DNA from 4 places in the Bradyrhizobium sp. HKCCYLS20291 genome. Region 3 is predicted to be linked to each of the others. Evidence: predicted binding sites of a transcription regulator. Region 3 holds the regulator's gene; each other region holds the start of a gene.
What was found. The regulator PhoB, encoded in region 3, activates phosphate uptake and scavenging genes when phosphate is short. The targets are predictions, from matches to a motif close to TGTCATNNANCTGTCAT.

Region 1: the regulator PhoB is predicted to act here: its motif matches at 1,628-1,644, upstream of ACQR07_RS35775 (alkaline phosphatase D family protein).
Region 2: the regulator PhoB is predicted to act here: its motif matches at 2,279-2,295, upstream of ACQR07_RS04830 (UDP-2,3-diacylglucosamine diphosphatase).
Region 4: the regulator PhoB is predicted to act here: its motif matches at 2,720-2,736, upstream of ACQR07_RS18170 (DUF47 domain-containing protein).

Annotation. Positions count from the first base shown of each region.
Region 1 covers NZ_JBNPTO010000029.1:13,355-18,112, reverse strand. The annotation lists gene ACQR07_RS35775 (alkaline phosphatase D family protein) at 29-1,561, opposite strand; gene ACQR07_RS35770 (TAXI family TRAP transporter solute-binding subunit) at 1,687-3,033, opposite strand; gene ACQR07_RS35765 (4a-hydroxytetrahydrobiopterin dehydratase) at 3,406-3,705, shown strand; gene ACQR07_RS35760 (YkvA family protein) at 3,804-4,220, shown strand; gene ACQR07_RS35755 (TAXI family TRAP transporter solute-binding subunit) at 4,338-4,758, opposite strand, start outside.
Region 2 covers NZ_JBNPTO010000002.1:170,801-175,558, reverse strand. The annotation lists gene ACQR07_RS04840 (tartrate dehydrogenase) at 1-583, shown strand, start outside; gene pyk (pyruvate kinase) at 739-2,157, shown strand; gene ACQR07_RS04830 (UDP-2,3-diacylglucosamine diphosphatase) at 2,319-3,131, shown strand; gene ACQR07_RS04825 (threonine ammonia-lyase) at 3,176-4,165, shown strand; gene ACQR07_RS04820 (caspase family protein) at 4,176-4,758, opposite strand, start outside.
Region 3 covers NZ_JBNPTO010000005.1:337,597-342,354, forward strand. The annotation lists gene ACQR07_RS14480 (HoxN/HupN/NixA family nickel/cobalt transporter) at 1-612, opposite strand, end outside; gene ACQR07_RS14485 (trypsin-like serine protease) at 778-2,094, opposite strand; gene phoB (phosphate regulon transcriptional regulator PhoB) at 2,228-2,935, opposite strand; gene phoU (phosphate signaling complex protein PhoU) at 2,952-3,668, opposite strand; gene pstB (phosphate ABC transporter ATP-binding protein PstB) at 3,698-4,522, opposite strand; gene pstA (phosphate ABC transporter permease PstA) at 4,519-4,758, opposite strand, start outside.
Region 4 covers NZ_JBNPTO010000007.1:239,019-243,776, forward strand. The annotation lists gene ACQR07_RS18155 (ABC transporter substrate-binding protein) at 1-702, shown strand, start outside; gene ACQR07_RS18160 (branched-chain amino acid ABC transporter permease) at 777-1,664, shown strand; gene ACQR07_RS18165 (branched-chain amino acid ABC transporter permease) at 1,666-2,634, shown strand; gene ACQR07_RS18170 (DUF47 domain-containing protein) at 2,778-3,422, shown strand; gene ACQR07_RS18175 (anion permease) at 3,437-4,444, shown strand.

The DNA.
Region 1 (4,758 bases), on a different contig from region 3:
TTCCGCCGCCGTGTCCGGCCGAGAGCTCTCAGCCCAGTTTGGGATCGAGCGTCGTCGACCACAGCGCGACGTCGGCGCGGTCGCGCAAGGTCACCGTCATCTGCCCGGTCCCGCCGTCGATCTTGACGTGGCCGAAGAACTGCATGCCGGCCGAGGGCGGCAGGTTCTGCTTGTCGAGACCGGGCGCCTTGATGAAGCGCACCTCGGGACCGAACGTGTTGTCGAGCTCGTTCGGACCGAACGTGCCGGCATGGAGCGGGCCCGAGACGAACTCCCAGAACGGCGCGAAGTCCTGGAATTGCGCCTTGTTCGGATCGTAGTAGTGCGCGGCCGCGTAGTGCTTGATGAAGCGCAGGATCTCGGCGATCTCGAGCTCGCGGCCGCGCGCCGGACCGTCGCCTTGCGCGAACGCCTCCGAGCCCTTCTTGTTGGCCGCATCGTCATACACGATGATGCTGAGCGGCATGTCGGAGGCGATCACCTTCCAGGTCGCGCGCGAGTTCAAGAGCGCCTGCTTCAGCCAGCGCATCTGCTCCGGCCCGATGAAATAGGACGCCGGACCATAGGTCTCCTCGAGATTGGGGCCGTTGGCGCCGCGATAGCTGCGCTCGTCGAGCACGAACACGTCGAGATGCGGGCCGTAATTGATGGTGCGGTAGACGCGGCCCGGCTCGACGATGCTCTCGCGCATCGGATACATCTCGTGGAAGGCGCGCGCGGCCCGCGCCGCGAGCAGCTGGATGTTGCGCTCCTTGTAGGCCGCGGGCAGCTCCTTGGAGGCCGACCAGTTGTTGGTCACCTCGTGGTCGTCCCACTGCACGAAGATCGGCACCTCGGCGTTGAAGGCGCGGACGTTCTCGTCGAGGAAATTGTACTTGTGAGCGGCGCGGAATTCGTCGAGCGTCTCCGCGACCTTGGCCTTCTCCTCGATCGTGAGGTTCTTCCAGACCTTGTTGTCCGGCAGCTTGACCTCGGACTTGATCGGACCGTCGGCATAGATGGTATCGCCGGAATGCAGGAAGAAATCCGGCCGGTGCTTCTTCATGGTGGCGAAGGTGAACATGCCGCCATCGTCGGGGTTGATGCCCCAGCCCTGCCCGGCGACGTCGCCGCCCCAGACGAAGGAGACGTCGCGCTTGTGGCCAGGCGCGGTGCGGAAGCGGCCGACCACCGGCTCGCTCTCGACGGCGCTATGCGCCAGGTCGCGGAATTTGACGCGGTAGAAGATGTCCTGGCCGCTCGGCAGATTGTCCAGCAGCATCTTGGCGGTGAAGTCGCTTTCCGGGAGCGCCGCGATCGGCGGCAGGCTGCGCGCATTCTTGAACGACTCCGTCGTCGCCACCTCGACCATCATCTGCGACGGACGGTCGGCACGCGCCCAGACGACACCGCCGTCCATACCGACGTCGCCCGACTGGACGCCGTGCGTGATCTGGGGCCGGTCGGCCGCGCGGCTGAGATAGGGCATCGACAGCGTGGTGACGCCGGCCGCGGCCGCCGTGGACAGGAAGCGGCGGCGGGACAGCGTGCGGAGCTGCGGGCGTGGGAAATGGACGGTCATGCGGGTCTCCAGTCGGACGGCGCACCGACGCGTGCGGCCATGCGTCCGAAGACCTAGAAAAATTTGATGACGCTGCGATTACAGGACGCGCCCGGCAGCGGCTTGGCCGCCGCCGCGGCGACGGATCAGGTGCCGGCGGCGCGCAGCTGCGCCCCGGTCCGCTGCAGGTTGGCCGGCATGCTCATCAGGATCAGCTTGCGATCGGCGACCGCATTGTGGAACTGTTCGAGCGCGATGTTGAATGCCGTCAGCGCGGCATGCTCGATGGCGCCATCCTCAAAGCAGGTCAGCGTGTTGCGCAGGATCTCGTCGGCCTCGCTCTGCAGCTGGTCGAGCTCCTCGGTCGAATCGCTTTTGCGGGCGATGCTGATCATCTCCAGCAGGCGGTCGCGAAGCGACGTGTTGATCGTGCGCTCGTCGCGCTTGAGATAGCCGGCGAACCAGGCGCCGGCCGAGCCCATTGCCGACAGCGCCATCAGCGCCCACCAGATGTAGTCGCTGTAGCGATCGAGGAAGGTCTTCTCCTCGCCGTCCACGAAGGCGGCCGCGCCGGGATGGGCGGGGATGGCGGCGTCCTTGTCGGTATCCGGGGTCTCGATCTTGGCGGCGAGCGGGAATTCCGACATCAGCTGCTGGCGCACCGAGAACAGCTGGTGGGTGAACGCCGAGACCGTGGATTCGGAGAGGCCCTTCCGTGCCACGATATGGTGGGTGAAGCTGATGGTCTTGACCTCGTCCTCCGGGCGATCGGGCGAGCCGCCGAAGGCGCCCGCCGGAATGTCGGCGGATTCATATTCCGGGTGGTTCTGCGCGATGGCCTCGGCCGAGTCGATTGCCAGGAAGGTCGGCACGCCGCCCTCCTTGGTGGCCGCAGCGATGGCATCGGCGGTGATCTTGCTGTTGATCGGTCCGGCGGCGAGATAGGCGTCGGCCTTCTGGTTGCGCACCGCCTCGGCCGCCTCCGAGATCGGAAACTGCACGAACTCGACCTTGCTGGCATCGACACCATACTGGTGCAGGACCACCTTCAGCAGGTTCACGTTGGCTGGGGTCCGCCCGATGATGCCGACCTTGTGCCCGGCCAGCTGCGAGATCTTGGTGATCTTGGTGCCGCCCTTACGGCCCTTGCCCTTGGCGGCCGGAGGCACGAAGAGAACGGCAACGTTCTTGCGCAGCGTGGCGACGGCCTGGGCGTTCTTCGGCACTTCGAGGTCACCGCGGACGATGGCGAGATCCACCTTGGCGGCCGCCAGCGCTTGCGCGCTCTCCGCCGCGCCTTCGGTGGGAACGGGACGAAGCCGAACCGACGCATGCGACTGCGAGAACGCCTGGGTCAGAGCCTGGACCACCTTGAGATCGTCGCTGTTCGGCGGCCCGACGGCGATCTTCAGCGTCACCGGCCGCATCGCGAAATAGTAGGCGCCCGCCATCGCGCCGATGATCGCGAGGATCCCAGCGATGACGATGAACACGGCAGGGCGCATCTGCGAGCGCTGCGCTGGCGTGGTCTGAGGGTCTGCCAGGTCCGGTCCTCCGGTCGTCGGATGGCGCGAAAGCAATGCCAAGCGCGGCTTGGTCTCGCCTTCTCCTTCGCTAGGGGTAAACTGTAGCAAATTTCTTGTCTCGCCGGGGTGACATCTCCGTCATGGTTACTACCCCCCGACTGAGTGGCGATCGGGGCCGTTCCAAGGCCCGACCGCGTCGGCGCTGCAAGGCTCTGATCCGGATGCCGTTTCTGGTAGGCTGGGGCCGCGGCAGAGTGACGCCGGGAATGTTTCGGACCCCGTAGAGACCCGGATCGCCATCCGGCGCGCGATCCGTCCGCGGGTGAATGGGAGGTCGACATGGCGGAACGATTGGCAAATGAGGCACGCGCGAGTGCCCTGAAGGAGCTGCCCGGCTGGTCCGAACTCGACGGGCGCGAGGCGATCACCCGCAGCTTCAGCTTCCGCGACTTCAACGAAGCGTTCGGCTTCATGACCCGCGTCGCCCTGGTCGCCGAGAAGCTCGACCATCATCCGGAATGGCGCAACGTCTACCGCACGGTCGACGTGGTGCTGACCACTCATGACGCCGGCGGCGTGACCACGCGCGATATAGAGCTGGCGAAAGCGATGGATGCGATCGCATCGTCGCGGATTTGAGTTGAGATGCGTCGCTGCGCCTTGCAGCCAAGGCCGCCGTCCCCACATCAGCGCTGACGGATCGCGCGACACCGCAATCCGGAACCGGGAGATGGCAGATGGTCTCGGACGCGACCGACTACAACGTTGGCTTCGAGCCGGCCGACCGGCTGGCGCAGGATCGCGCCAGCGTTCGCCGTCGCTTCTGGGTCAAGATCAAGCAGGTCCTGGCCAGGATTCCGTTCGCCGAGGATCTGCTCGCAGCCTATTATTGCGCGTTCGACAAGGAGACGCCGCGGCACGTCCAGGTCGCGCTGCTCGGCGCCATCGCCTATTTCATCCTGCCGTTCGACTTTCTGCCCGACGTGATGCCGGTGCTCGGCTTCACCGACGATGCCGCCGTGCTGGCGACGACGATTCGCCTGGTGGCCTCGCACATCACGCCTGACCATCATGCCGCCGCCCGTGCAGCGCTCGCGCGGCTGGAAGAGGGAGAGGACGCCGATCTCGACAAGGACGACACCAAGGGCGGCTGATGCGCTCTGCCGGGAAGCGGGTCCGTAGCACTTCCAAACGCGGCCAAACGAAAAAGCCCTGCGCGAGCAGGGCTTTTTGTTGCGGCCTCGATCGCCGGTGAATGCGATGCGCGCGATTCAGCGTTGTCGGGGTGCCTGGGCGCGGGCGTTGCCGGTCTTCTCGGCTTCCCAGGCCTGATACTGCTTGAACAGGGCTTCGCGGTCGGCCTCGCTCTGCAGGCCCCTGCCAGCGCTGCTCTGCTTCAGGAAGTCGTCGAAGCGGTCGCGCTGCGCGCCTTCCATCGCATGGGTCTCGAGCCATTTGCTGGCTGAGGGCAGCCGCTGCCAGCCGGCGAGCGGCGCGGACAGCGAGACTTCCTTCCACTTCGGATGGAAGGGCGGGTTCTGGAATGCCGGAAACTTGGTGAAGAAGGCGTCGACGAAGGTCGCCAGCTTGCGATAGCGGTCGGTGTTCGGCGCCCAATTATACGCCGCGAGCACGGCCGGCACCGCGATCGTGTCGACCTTCTCGCCTTCGGCGATCAGGTTCGGATAGTCC
Region 2 (4,758 bases), on a different contig from region 3:
CGTCACCCGCATCATGCGCTACGCTTTCAAGCTGGCGCAGTCGCGGCCGCGCAAGTTTCTCACCGTCGTCACCAAGTCGAACGCGCAGCGCCATGGCATGGTGATGTGGGACGAGATCGCTGCCGAGGTCGCGCGTGAATTTCCCGATGTCACCTGGGACAAGATGCTGGTCGACGCGATGACAGTGCGCATGACCCTGCAGCCGAAGAGCCTCGACACCATCGTCGCGACCAATCTGCACGCCGACATTCTGTCCGATCTCGCCGGTGCGCTCGCCGGCAGCCTCGGCGTCGCGCCGACTGGCAACATCGATCCGGAGCGGCGCTTTCCGTCGATGTTCGAGCCGATCCACGGCTCGGCGTTCGACATCACCGGCAAGGGCATCGCCAATCCCGTTGCGACATTCTGGACCGGCGCGCAGATGCTCGAGCATCTCGGCGAGAAGGACGCGGCCATCAGGCTGATGGTAGCGGTGGAGAAGGTGTGTGCAGCCGGCATACTGACGCCGGATGTCGGCGGCAAGGCGACGACCAAGGAAGTGACAGATGCGGTGATCGACACGATCCACGGCTCGAATGTCTGAGGCGTGCAAATCTCCCGTACAATCTCGGCGTGCCCGGTGTCGTGCTTGCAATGAACGCTGCGGGGCGTATACCAGCGCTTCCGCTGCGTCCGCGCATGCCAATCACATGCATGTCATCAAGACGCGACACATGAGCTAGACAGAAAGGGCACCATATGCGTCGTCACCGTCGAGCCAAGATCGTCGCGACCGTCGGCCCAGCGAGCAATTCTCCGGAGATGCTGAAGGCGCTGTTCCTCGCCGGTGTCGACACGTTTCGCCTCAACTTCAGCCACGGCACGCAGGCCGATCACGCCAAGGTCCATGCCGCGATCCGCGCGCTCGAGAAGGACGTGCAACGGCCGATCGGCATCCTGATGGATCTTCAGGGGCCGAAAATTCGCGTCGGCACTTTGCGCGACAAGAAGATCCAGGTCGAAGCCGGCGAGACCATTCGCTTCGTGCTCAACGGCACCGAGGGCGACAAGAGTGCCATTCCGTTGCCGCATCCGGAGATCTTTGCGGCGGTCGCGCCGGGTCACGATCTTCTGATCGACGACGGCCGCGTGCGCGTGCGCGTCATGGGGCTGGGTGACGACTGGATCGAGGCGAAGGTGATCGTCAGCGGCGCGATCTCCAATCACAAGGGCGTCAATCTGCCGGGCACCATTCTGGAGCTGTCGCCACTGACGGCGAAGGACCGCTCCGATCTCGCCTTCGGGCTCGAGCTTGGCGTCGACTGGGTAGCGCTATCGTTCGTGCAGAAACCGTCCGACGTGCTGGAGGCGAGGGGCCTGATCAACGGCCGCGCCGGCATCATGTCCAAGATCGAGAAGCCCGCGGCGCTGGATCGCATCGACGACATCATCCAGCTGTCGGATGCGATCATGGTGGCGCGTGGCGATCTCGGTGTCGAGATTCCGAATGAGGACGTGCCGGGCAAGCAGAAAGAGCTGGTGCGCGCCTGCCGGCTCGCGGTGAAGCCGGTAATCGTCGCGACGCAGATGCTGGACTCGATGGTGGCGACGCCGACGCCGACGCGCGCCGAGGTCTCGGACGTCGCGACCGCGATCTATGACGGCGCCGATGCCGTCATGCTGTCGGCGGAATCGGCCAGCGGGCAATATCCGCGCGAGGCGGTGGCGATGATGGACAGCATCATCAAGGCGACTGAGAACCACAAGATGTACGGCTCGCTCATCCAGGCGACGCAGCCGGACGAGGAGCAGACGCCGCCGCACGCGGTCGCAACTGCGGCGGCCGACCTCGCCTCCGCCATTCACGCCAGGACGATCGTGGCCTATACGTCGAGCGGCACTTCGGCGTCGCGCGTCGCGCGCAAGCGGCCGAGCCTGCCGATTCTCGCGATCACGCCGAACGAGGACACCTCGCGCCGCATGTGCCTGCTGTGGGGCGCGCACAGCGTGCTGTCGCAGGACGTCCAGAGCTACGAGGAAATGGTCGAGCGCGCGACCGTGCTCGCGGTCCAGGAGGAGTTCGCAGCCGCAGGCGACCTGCTGGTCGTCGTCGCCGGCATCCCGTTCGCGCAGGCCGGAACCACCAACAATCTGCGCGTCGTCGCCGTGCCGAGATAGGAGGGGATTTCCCTGTTTGTGCCGGCGCCCTGTCGCCTGATTGTCGCACCCCGCTGGTATCGCGGGGCGTGGCGAATGACATCGCGAGTCGTCATGCGAACGGCCCTCGGGAGCCTCCGTTCGTCATCGCAGTGTCATCAGGGACTGTTAGGTGGGCGCGCATGGGACTTGAGACTGCTGGTGAAGAAAGCCCGACGAAGCGCTTTCGGACGTTGTTCATCTCCGACGTACATCTCGGAGCCCGCGGCTCGCAGGCCAATCTCCTCGTCGATTTCCTGCGTCACCACGACGCCGACACTATTTATCTGGTCGGCGACATCATCGACGGCTGGGCGCTCAAGTCGAGTTGGCACTGGCCGCAGTCGCACAACGACCTCGTGCAGAAGATGCTGCGCAAGGCGCGCAAGGGCGCCAAGGTCGTCTACGTGCCGGGCAATCACGACGAGTTCCTGCGCGGCTATTACGGCACGCATTTCGGCGGCATCGACGTCGTCGAGAACATCGTCCACACCGGCACGGACGGGAAGCGCTATCTCATCATTCACGGCGACATCTTCGATCTCGTCGTGCAGAACGCCCGCTGGCTCGCCCATCTCGGCGACAAGGCCTATGATTTCGCGATTCAGATGAACCGTCTGGTCAACTTCTTCCGCCGCATGTTCGGCGTGCCCTATTGGTCGCTGTCGCAATGGGCCAAGCAGAAGGTCAAGAACGCCGTGAACTACATCGGCGCGTTCGAGACCGCGCTGGCGTCCGAGGCGCGGCGGCATGGTGCCGACGGCGTGATCTGCGGCCACATCCATTGTGCCGTCATCCGCGACCAGGACGGCATCCGCTACATGAATTGCGGCGACTGGGTCGAGAGCTGTACCGCCCTGGTCGAGCACGAGGACGGCCGCTTCGAGATCCTGACCTGGGCCGATCCGCAGCGCCAGTCCGCGCCGGTTCCGCAACTGGCGGCGCGCGCGGCCTGAGCGGTCCCTTGCCTCGCGGCGATCGGGCGCGGTAAAATGCGAGCATGTCAGCTCATGCTCCGATCCCGTCCGTCACCGTCGCCGACATCGATGCGGCGGCCCGTGTTCTTGCACCCGTCGCCGTGCGGACACCGTTGTTGCCGGCCCCGGTACTCAGCGATCTCTTCAAGGCGAACGTGTTCGTGAAGCCCGAGGTGCTGCAGCGGACCGGCTCGTTCAAGTTCCGCGGCGCCTACAACAAGCTCGCCTCGATCCCGAAGGACGCCCACGGCAGAGGCGTCGTCGCGTTTTCCTCCGGCAATCATGCCCAGGGCGTCGCCCATGCGGCGCAGCTGTTCGGCATGCACGCCACCATCGTGATGCCCTCCGATGCCCCGGTCGCCAAGCGCGAGCGCACCAAGGCGTTTGGCGCCGACGTCGTGCTGTATGATCGCGACCATGAGGACCGCGAGGCGATCGCACGCGACATTGCCGCAAAACGCGGCTCGACCGTGGTGCCGCCCTATGACGATCCGTTCGTGATCGCGGGGCAGGGCACGGTCGGCCGCGAGATCGCCGAGGATCTTGCCGCCCTCGGATTGTCGCCTGACCTAGTCGTCGTGCCGGCTTCGGGGGGCGGATTGCTCGCCGGCGTGTCGACAGCGGTCAAGGCCCGCTATCCGCAGACCCAGATGGTCGTTGCCGAGCCCAAGGGCTTCGATGACCATGCCCGCTCACTCCGCGCCGGGCACCGCGAGGCGCATCAGGCCAAGGGGCGCACCATCTGCGACGCGCTGATGGCCGCGATCCCCGGCGAGATCACCTTCGCCATCAACAGCCGGCTGCTGTCGGCCGCGGTGGAAGCCTCGGACGAAGAAGTGGGCCGCGCGGTCGGCTTTGCATTTCGGGAACTGAAGCTGGTCGTCGAGCCCGGCGGCTCGGTCGGGCTCGCAGCACTGCTGGCGGGCCGGCTCGAGGCGGCCGGCAAGACCGTGGTGATCGTCCTCTCCGGCGGCAATGTCGATGCCGAGCTGTACGCCAGGCTGATTGCCTGAGCCCACGGCCTCAGCGGAAGCCGAGGCCGCCGCGGGAAAATCCGCCGCCACCCTGACGCGGGCCGGATTGGGCAAAATGCGACGGGCCCGGCCCCCGCGTCAGCGCGGGGCGCGACGCGTCGAAGTTCGGCTTGAACGGGCCGGACTTGCCAGCGGGACGACGGACGTCGTGCGTCTCGAACGGGCGTCCCGTGACGCGTTTGAGAGGATCGCGCTGGATCTTGGTCGCCGCAGGCGGATTCGACGGCGGCACGATCTTGTCGACGATCTTGTTCTGACCGGACAGCCGCCCATCGAGCACCTTGCCAGGGCCGGCATTGTTGACGGGTTTGCCGTTGGTGACGACCGTCGGCGGCAGGTTCTTGGTCGGCAGGTTCGGCAGCGGCGCGGGACGGACCTGGACGCCGCTATTGAGTGGACGCATGACCGGGGCCATGTGCGGCGGCATCATCAGGCGGCTGGGCTGCAGCACCGGGATGGTCCTGGGCTGGACCTGCAGCCGCAGCGCGACCGGCGCATAGGGGCTATCGGCGTAGGAGTCGCTGAAGCTCTTATACGCAGCGGGCGAGTTCGCCAGCACCGTCTGGTGCCAC
Region 3 (4,758 bases):
GAGGCCGAACAGGAAGCCGAGCGGGTACATGTGCCAGGCCCGCGAGATGATGCGCAGCACCGGACGGAGGAGACGAATCAGCAAGCCGCGCCCTGCACTGGCGGCTTCGATCTGGGGCTGCGATCCAGCCGAGCGGCGCCACAGGTTGACGAACAGGATCAGGTTGGACACCGCGATCAGCAGCAGGAAGCCTGATGACACCGCAGTGCCGATGGTGCCGCCGATCGCCCGGATCGCGCTGTCCTCGCTCAACAGATCGGCGCCGGCGATCAGGCTCACGACGATGGTGGCAATGACGACGACGCTGGAATGGCCGAGCGCGAAGTACAGACCCGCGGCGCGCGGGGCGTCGCCGTCCTGCACCAGCTTGCGCACCACGTTGTCGATCGCCGCGATGTGATCGGCATCGACCGCGTGGCGCAGGCCGAGCAGCCAGGCCAGCATGGCGGTGCCGACGATGGCGGGACGGTCGGCATAGAGCGCAAAAACCCAGGCCCAGGCGAGCGCGTTGGCGAGCACCAGGCCCGCCAGCAGCGCCGCGTTCCGGCCGCCCTCGGTGCGGAACCGGGCGAGGATCGAGGACCGAGGATGATCAATTGGCAAAATCGTCATACTTGGACAAGAGAGCAAGACCTGCGCCAAAAGGCAAGGCTCGCGCTCCAGCGTCAAAATCTCCCGCAAATCAACTGCTGCGCCCGTTCGACCCAGATCGATCTCCCCCCCTTGGCAACCCGCTATCCGGTCACGCACAAACATTGACCAGCTCGCCCTCTCACCTCACCGCGCCGAGGCACTCTGCGCCGCGATCTCGCGCCGCACCGCTGCTTCGAACTGGCTGGCGGGGGCGGCGAACATCAGCCGGGTCTCCTCGTGAAAGGCGGAGAAGATGCCGACCACCGTCGGAACGCCGCCGATCTCGGCGAGGATCGGCGAGCCCGAATAGCCGAAATTGGCAAGGCAATGCACGATGAGCAGCCGCGCATCCTTGGTCATGCCGGCGGTGCAGTTGCGCTGTCCGGTCGGCGAATAGCGCCGCTCCTGGCCGTAGCCGATCTCGGAGATGGTGCCGGCCTGGGTCGCCGCGGCGAGCTCGTCGCGGCTCATCACCTTCACGGGCACCGGCTTCGACGGCAACGCGTCCTTCAACACGATCAGCGCCCAATCAGCGGGTGAACGGTCGCTCGACCATTTGTCGTGCTGCGTCGGGATGAAATCCGGCGCCACGATCAGCTTGTCGGCGATCGACGACGCGGCAGGGGTGCCCTTGTTCATGCCCACCAGAAAGTGGACGTTCCCTGGGCTGACCAGCGTCACGCCATTGAACACGCAGTGCGCCGCCGTCAGCACCACGCGCGGCGCCACCAGCGTGCCCGTGCACGAGCCTCCGGTGCTGAACTGCGCCACGGTGACGACGCCGATCGCCGACGCCGGCCACGAGGTGGGATCGACGACATCGCCGAAATGATGGTCCAGACCGAGCAGCTGCTCGGCGCGCGGATTGACGATACCCGCATCGGCCGATTCCGGCTTCGGACGCCACGCCGCGATCGTCGCCTCGGCCTGCTGCCGCTGCGCGTCGTTGAGCTTGGCCCGCTGGAGCTCGCGACCGGCCGACCTGACGCCGTTGCGGCCGGCCATCACCAGCCACGCATAGCCTTGGATGACATCCCGGGTCATGACCTGACCGTCGAGCATCATCAGGCCGAGCATGTATTGCGACTGGGCAAAGCCCTGCGCGGCGGCGCGGTTGAACCAACGTCCGGCTTCGCCGTGATCGCGGGCGGCGCCTTCGCCGTTGAAATAGGCGATGCCGAGATAATGCTGTGCGACGGCGAGCCCCTGATCGGCAGCCTTGCGGTACCAGACCAGCGCCTCGGTCGGATTGCGCGGCACGCCCCAGCCGAAGGCGGTCATGAAGCCGAGATCGAACTGCGCCCGCGCATCGCCTTTGGCGGCCAGCGGCTGCAGACGGCGCAGCGCCGCCGCGGGCTGTCCATTCGCCGCAGCAGCGACGGCGTCCTCGAGCTCGGCGGCCGAGACGCTCGTGACGGCGCCGAGCAGTACGGAAAGAATGATGATGAGGGGCTTGATCAAAGGCGTCCGCTGCGACTGGCAACACCGAGATGGGTCGTCCAGCCAAGATGATCAAGACGGCGGCGGCGTGGCGGAAAGCGGACGATGAACTCCTTAATGCTTAATGCGCCCGGCCGTCAGACCTGCCCGCCGCTCACGCCTGCTCGGATTTGGCGAAGCGGTCGTCGAGCGCATAGCCGGCGCCGCGCACGGTGCGGATCGGGTCCTGCTCGCGGCCGGGATTGAGCAGCTTGCGCAGCCGCCCGATATGCACGTCGACGGTGCGCTCGTCGATATAGATGTCGCGGCCCCAGACGCTGTCGAGCAGCTGCTCGCGGCTGAACACCCGGCCGGGGTGCTCGAGGAAGAATTCGAGCAGCCGATATTCGGTCGGGCCGAGATCGATCGGCCGTCCCGAGCGCGCCACGCGGCGCTTCTCGCGGTCGAGCTCGATGTCGCCATAGGACAGGATCGTTGCGAGCCGCTCCGGGATCGCCCGGCGCAGCAGGCCCTTCACCCGCGCCAGCAGCTCCGGCACCGAGAACGGCTTGACAATGTAGTCGTCGGCGCCGGTGGCGAGCCCGCGCACGCGCTCGCTCTCCTCGCCGCGCGCAGTCAGCATGATGATCGGCAGCTGCTTGGTCTCGGAGCGCGCCCGCAGGCGCCGGCACAGCTCGATGCCGGACAAGCCCGGCAGCATCCAGTCGAGCACCACGAGATCGGGAATGCGCTCCTTCAGCCGCGTGTCGGCCTCGTCGCCGCGCCCCACCGTCTCGACCTCGTAGCCCTCGGTCTCGAGATTGTAGCGCAGGAGCGTGGTCAGCGCCTCTTCGTCTTCCACCACCAGAATGCGCGCGGTCATGTCGAACAGGTCTTTCTCAGTTGCCGGGGATCGTCGCCGTGAAGCTCGTCATGTCGCCCTTCGGACGCTTGTCGACGATCGCCTGGCCCTCGATCATGTAGAACACGGTCTCCGCGATATTGGTCGCGTGATCGCCGATCCGCTCGATGTTCTTGGCGCAGAACATCAGATGGATGCAGAACGAGATGTTGCGCGGATCCTCCATCATGTAGGTGAGAAGCTCGCGGAACAGCGAGGTGCAGATGGCGTCGACCTCCTCGTCGCCCTTCCACACCGCCATTGCCGCCGGCAGATCATGCGCGGCATAGGCATCCAGCACCGACTTGACCTGCGACTGCACCAGATCGGTCATGTGCTCCAGGCCGCGGATCAGCTTCAGCGGATGGAAATCGCTCTCCAGCGCCGCGACGCGCTTGCCGATGTTCTTGGCGAGGTCGCCGATCCGCTCGAGATCGGTCGCGACGCGCATGGCGCCGACGATCTCGCGCAAATCGACCGCCATCGGCTGGCGGCGCGCGATGGTGAGCACGGCGCGCTCCTCGATCAGCCGCTGCAGACGGTCGACCTCGGCATCCGCGGTGACGACCTTCTGCCCGAGCGCCACGTCGCGCCGCACCAGCGCATCGACGGAGTCGACGATCAGACGCTCGGCGAGGCCGCCCATCTCGGAGACGAGGCGGGTCAGATCCTGCAGGTCGCTGTCGAATGCCTTGGCGGTATGTTCACTGGCCATGATGATCTCCTGAAAGCAATGCGTCGGCGTCAGCCGAACCGGCCGGTGATGTAATCCTGGGTCCGCCGATCGCTCGGCGAGGTGAAGATCTTGTTGGTGTCGTCGAACTCGATCAGTTCGCCGAGATACATGAAGGCGGTCTTGTCGGAGACGCGCGCCGCCTGCTGCATGTTATGGGTGACGATCGCGATCGTGTAGTTCTCGGCGAGCTCCTGGATCAGCTCCTCGACCTTGGCGGTCGAGATCGGGTCGAGCGCCGAGCACGGCTCGTCGAACAGGATCACCTCCGGGCGGACCGCCACGGTGCGCGCGATGCACAGGCGCTGCTGCTGGCCACCGGACAGCGACAGGCCGGACGCGTTGAGCTTGTCCTTGACCTCGTTCCACAGCGCGCCGCCGCGCAGCGCCTTCTCGACCCGGTCGTCCATCTCGGACTTCGAGATCTTCTCGTAGAGGCGGATGCCGAAGGCGATGTTCTCGTAGATCGTCATCGGGAACGGCGTCGGCTTCTGGAACACCATGCCGACCCGGGCGCGCAACAGATTGAGGTCGAGCTTGGGATCGAGGATGTTGGTGTTGTCCAGCATCAATTGCCCGGTGGCGCGCTGGCCCGGATAGAGATCGTACATCCGGTTGAAGATCCGCAGCAGCGTGGACTTGCCGCAACCGGACGGGCCGATGAACGCCGTGACACGGTTGGTGCCGAGCGTCAGGTTGATGTTCTTCAGCGCGTGGTGATCGCCGTAGTAGAAATTCAGGTTGCGCGCGGTCACCTTGGCCGGCGCCTCGGGAAGCGACTGGCCATGCAGGAGAGCGGGATTAGGTTGGCTGACGGAAACGGACAGTTCGGTCATTTTGCGTTCCTCTCGGCGCCGAGAATGCGTGCACCGACGTTCAGAGCGAGCACGGCCAGAGTGATGAGAAGAGCTCCGCTCCAGGCCAGCTGCTTCCAATAGGCATACGGGCTCTGGACGAAATTGTTGATGGTGACGGGCAGGTTCGCCATCGTCTTGAACAGGTTCAGGCTCCCGAACTGGTTCGACAGCGCGGTGAACAAGAGCGGCGCGGTCTCGCCGGCGACACGCGCGGT
Region 4 (4,758 bases), on a different contig from region 3:
TACGCCTTCGGCGCCGCGCTGGAGCGCGACACCACGGCGGTCGTGACCGCCAGTGGCGGCAAGGTGATCGGCGGCGTCAAGCACCCGCTCAATACCTCCGACTTCTCGTCCTTCCTGCTGCAGGCGCAGTCGTCGAATGCCAAGATCATCGGCCTTGCCAATGCCGGCGGTGACACCACCAACACCATCAAGCAGGCGGCCGAGTTCGGCATCACCAAGGGCGGCCAGAAGCTCGCCGCGCTGCTCTTGTTCCTCACCGACGTCAAGTCGATCGGGCTCGACATCGCGCAAGGTCTGAACTTCACCGAGACGTTCTACTGGGATATGAACGACCAGACTCGAGCCTTCTCGGACCGTTTCGCCAAGCGGATGAAGAACGGCGCGCCGCCGACCATGGTGCAGGCCGGTGTCTATGCTGGCCTGGCGCATTACTTCAAGGCGCTGGACGCGCTCGGCGAGAACCCGCATGACGGGGTCAAGGTCGTCGACAAGATGAAGTCTGTCCCGACCGAGGATGCACTGTTCGGCAAGGGCGAGATCCAGCCCAACGGCCGCACCATCCACACCGCCTATCTGTTCGAGGTCAAGAAGCCGTCCGAATCGAAGGGCCCGTGGGATCTCTACAAGCTGGTCGGCTCGGTGCCGGGCGACCAGGCCTTCACGCCGCTCGACAAGAGCGCGTGCGCCCTGTTGAAGAAGTGAGCCGCCGCAGCTCCGACGGATGCCGCCGGAGCTGATGTCTTTACGGAAACGCCGAGAAGAGACAGAACAAGACGATGCAGGCCCTCTACGCACAGCTCCTTGTCGGACTGATCAACGGCTCGTTCTACGCGCTGCTCAGTCTCGGGCTTGCCGTCATCTTCGGCATGCTCAACATCATCAACTTCGCCCATGGCGCGCTCTACATGATGGGCGCGTTCTGCGCGTACTTCCTGCTGAATCTCGGCGGCCTCGGCTATTGGTGGGCGCTGCTGCTGGCGCCGATCATCGTCGGCATCTTCGGCATGATCCTGGAGCGGACGCTGCTGCAATGGCTGACCGGGCTCGATCACCTTTACGGGCTGCTGCTCACCTTCGGCATCGCGCTGATCGTGCAGGGCGTGTTCCAGAACTATTTCGGCTCGTCCGGCCTGCCTTATGCCATTCCCGACTATCCGCAGATCGGCGGCTTCCGCGGCCTGCAGGGCGGCATGAATCTCGGCTTCATGTTCCTGCCCGTCTACCGCGGCTGGGTGGTCATCTTCTCGCTGGTGGTGTGTCTGGCGACCTGGTTCCTGATCGAGCGCACGCGCCTCGGCGCCTATCTGCGCGCGGCCACCGAAAATCCCACGCTGGTGCGTGCCTTCGGCATCAACGTGCCGCGGATGATCACGCTCACCTACGGCCTCGGCGTCGGCCTTGCCGCGCTCGCCGGCGTTCTGTCGGCGCCGATCAACCAGGTCCGGCCGCTGATGGGCGCGGACCTGATCATCGTCGTGTTCGCTGTGGTCGTGATCGGCGGCATGGGCTCGATCATGGGGTCGATCATCACCGGCTTCGCGCTCGGGGTGATCGAAGGACTGACCAAATATTTCTATCCCGAGGCTTCCAACACCGTGGTCTTCGTTCTGATGGTCCTGGTGCTCCTGGTGAAGCCGACGGGTCTGACCGGACGGGCGGCCTGACATGACATCGATCACCGACGAGACCCTGCCGACCACGCCGCGCGCGATTCGCGACGAGATGATCGTGTTCGTCATCATGGCGGCGCTGCTTGCCATCGTGCCGTTCACCGATTTGTACCCGTTCTTCGTCATGCAGGCGCTGTGCTTCGCGCTGCTCGCCTGCGCCTTCAACCTCCTGATCGGCTATGGCGGCCTGCTGTCGTTCGGCCACGCGATGTTCTTAGGCACGGCCGGCTACTGCAGCGCGCACGCGCTGAAGGTCTGGGGTCTGCCGCCGGAGCTCGGCATCCTCACCGGCATCGCCGGCGCCTTCGTGCTGTCGATCATCACCGGCTACATCTCGATCCGGCGTCAGGGGATCTTCTTCTCGATGATCACCCTGGCGCTGTCGCAGCTGCTCTACTTCGTCTATCTGCAGACGCCGTTCACCCACGGCGAGGACGGCATCCAGGGCATCCCGCAGGGCAAGCTGTTCGGCTTCATCGACCTGTCGAAGCCGACCACGCTGTATTACGTCGTGCTGGTCGGCTTCCTCGCCGGCTTCCTCTTGATCTTCCGCACCATCAACTCGCCGTTCGGCGAGGTCTTGAAATCGATCCGCGAGAACGAGCAGCGCGCGATCTCGCTGGGCTACAAGACCGACCAGTACAAGCTGCTGGCGTTCATCCTGTCCGGCACCATCGCCGGCTTTGCCGGATCGCTGAAGGTTTTCGTGGCCCAGAACGCCTCGCTGACCGACGTGCACTGGTCGATGTCCGGCGAGATCGTGCTGATGACGCTGGTCGGCGGCCTCGGAACGGTGTTCGGGCCGGTCGTCGGCGCCTTCGTCATCATCGCCATGCAGCAATATCTGGCCGGCTTCGGCCAGTGGGTGACGGTCATCCAGGGCGTCATCTTCGTCTCCTGCGTGCTCACCTTCCGCCGCGGCGTGGTTGGAGAAATCGCCCATCTGTTCAAGCGTTCTCTCTAAGTCATTGATTTAACGAGAGATCGTCGAAAAGGCAGAAAGCGGTGGATGATCCGCCCGCCGCTTCTGCTGCGGCGTGATCCGGAGTATGACACTTCCGTGACGGGCCAGCCCTGGCCCGTTTCGGAATGGATGGATCTCGTCCCATGCTGAACTGGTTTCGCGCCGTCCTCCCCAAGGAGGAGCGGTTTTTCGATTTGTTCGCCCGCCACAACAAGGTGGTGATCCAGGGCGCGCACGCGCTGCAGGACATGCTGAAGGGCGGCGACGACGTGCTGGCCCACTGCCAGCGCGTCAGCCAGTTCGAGAACGAGGCCGACAACATCACCAGGGAAGTGCTGACCGCCGTCCGCCGCACCTTCATCACCCCGTTCGACCGCGGCGACATCAAGAACCTGATCACCTCGATGGACGATGCCATCGACCAGATGCAGCAGACCGCCAAGGCCGTCGTGCTGTTCGAGGTGAAGGAGTTCGAGCCGACCATGCGCGAGATGGGCACCTTGCTGGTCGAGTGCGCCAACCTGATCAGCAAGGCGCTGCCGCTGCTGCAGGCGATCGGCCAGAACGTGCCGATGATCACCGCGATCACCGAGGAGATGACCAAGCTCGAGGGCCGCGTCGACGACCTGCACGACATCGGGCTGAAGGAGCTGTTCCTCAAGCACCGCAACGCCAACACGATGGACTTCATCGTCGGCGCCGAGATCTACGACCATCTGGAGAAGGTCGCCGACCGTTTCGACGACGTCGCCAACGAGATCAATTCGATCATGATCGAACAGGTCTAGGGTAGGGCCGCGCCGTGGACGCTCAACTCGGCCTTCCCATCCTGGTCGGCCTCATCGCCGTCGCGCTCGCGTTCGACTTCCTGAACGGCCTGCATGACGCCGCCAACTCGATCGCGACCATCGTCTCGACCCGCGTGCTCCGGCCGCAATATGCGGTGTTCTGGGCCGCGTTCTTCAACTTCGTCGCCTTCGGCGTGTTCGGCCTCCACGTCGCCCAGACCATCGGCACCGGCATCATCGATCCCTCGATCGTCGATGCGCAGGTGATCTTTGCAGCCCTCGTCGGCGCCATCGTCTGGAACCTCGTGACCTGGGCGGCCGGCATTCCCTCGTCGAGCTCGCACGCGCTGATCGGCGGCCTGGTCGGGGCAGGTTTCGCGAAGGCCGGCATCTCGGCCACGGTGTGGAGCGGCCTCTCGAAGACGGTGCTGGCGATCGTGCTGTCGCCGCTGGTCGGCCTCGTGCTGGCGATGATCCTGGTCGCGATCGTGTCCTGGGCCTCGGTGCGCTCGACGCCGTTCGCGGTCGATCGCGCCTTCCGCATCCTGCAGTTCGCCTCCGCCTCGCTTTACTCGCTCGGCCATGGCGGCAACGATGCGCAGAAGACGATGGGCATCATTGCGGTGCTGCTGTACTCGCAGGGCCATCTCGGCGAGCATTTCACGGTGCCGTTCTGGGTGGTGCTGTCGTGCCAGACGGCGATGGCCTTGGGCACCCTGATGGGCGGCTGGCGGATCGTCCGCACCATGGGCCTGCGCATCACCAAGCTGAACCCGATGCAGGGCTTCTGCGCCGAGACCGGCGGCGCCATCACGCTGTTCCTGGCGACCTTCCTCGGCGTTCCCGTCTCGACCACCCACACCATCACCGGCGCCATCGTCGGCGTTGGCGCCGCCCGCCGCGCCTCGGCGGTGCGCTGGAACGTGGCCGGATCAATCGTCTACGCCTGGATCTTCACGATCCCGGCCTCGGCCATCGTCGCGGCGCTGAGCTTCTGGCTGGTGCAGGTGCTCCGGCACTGATGCGGGGCGCGGGCCTCATGGTTGGAGACGCGCCGCAAGGGCGGCGCTCCTCACCATGAGGGTCTAGATTGAGCCGTGGCGACCGGTCTCGCCGCGAATTCAGTCTTCGTCCTGAGGAGCGCGCCACTTGGCGCGCGTCTCGAAGGACGGTCACGGGCGGGGACGCCGGCCCCGACGCGCCCATCGGCCGCCCGGTCAACTCCCCGGTTGGAGTTGCGGTGCAGAACGCCTATATGGGGGGCGCGCGGCGGCCGTGAGCCCGCGCCTTTTCCGTACATCGCCGCTCTCCGGCCCGAAACGACGTCCGCCGCCCC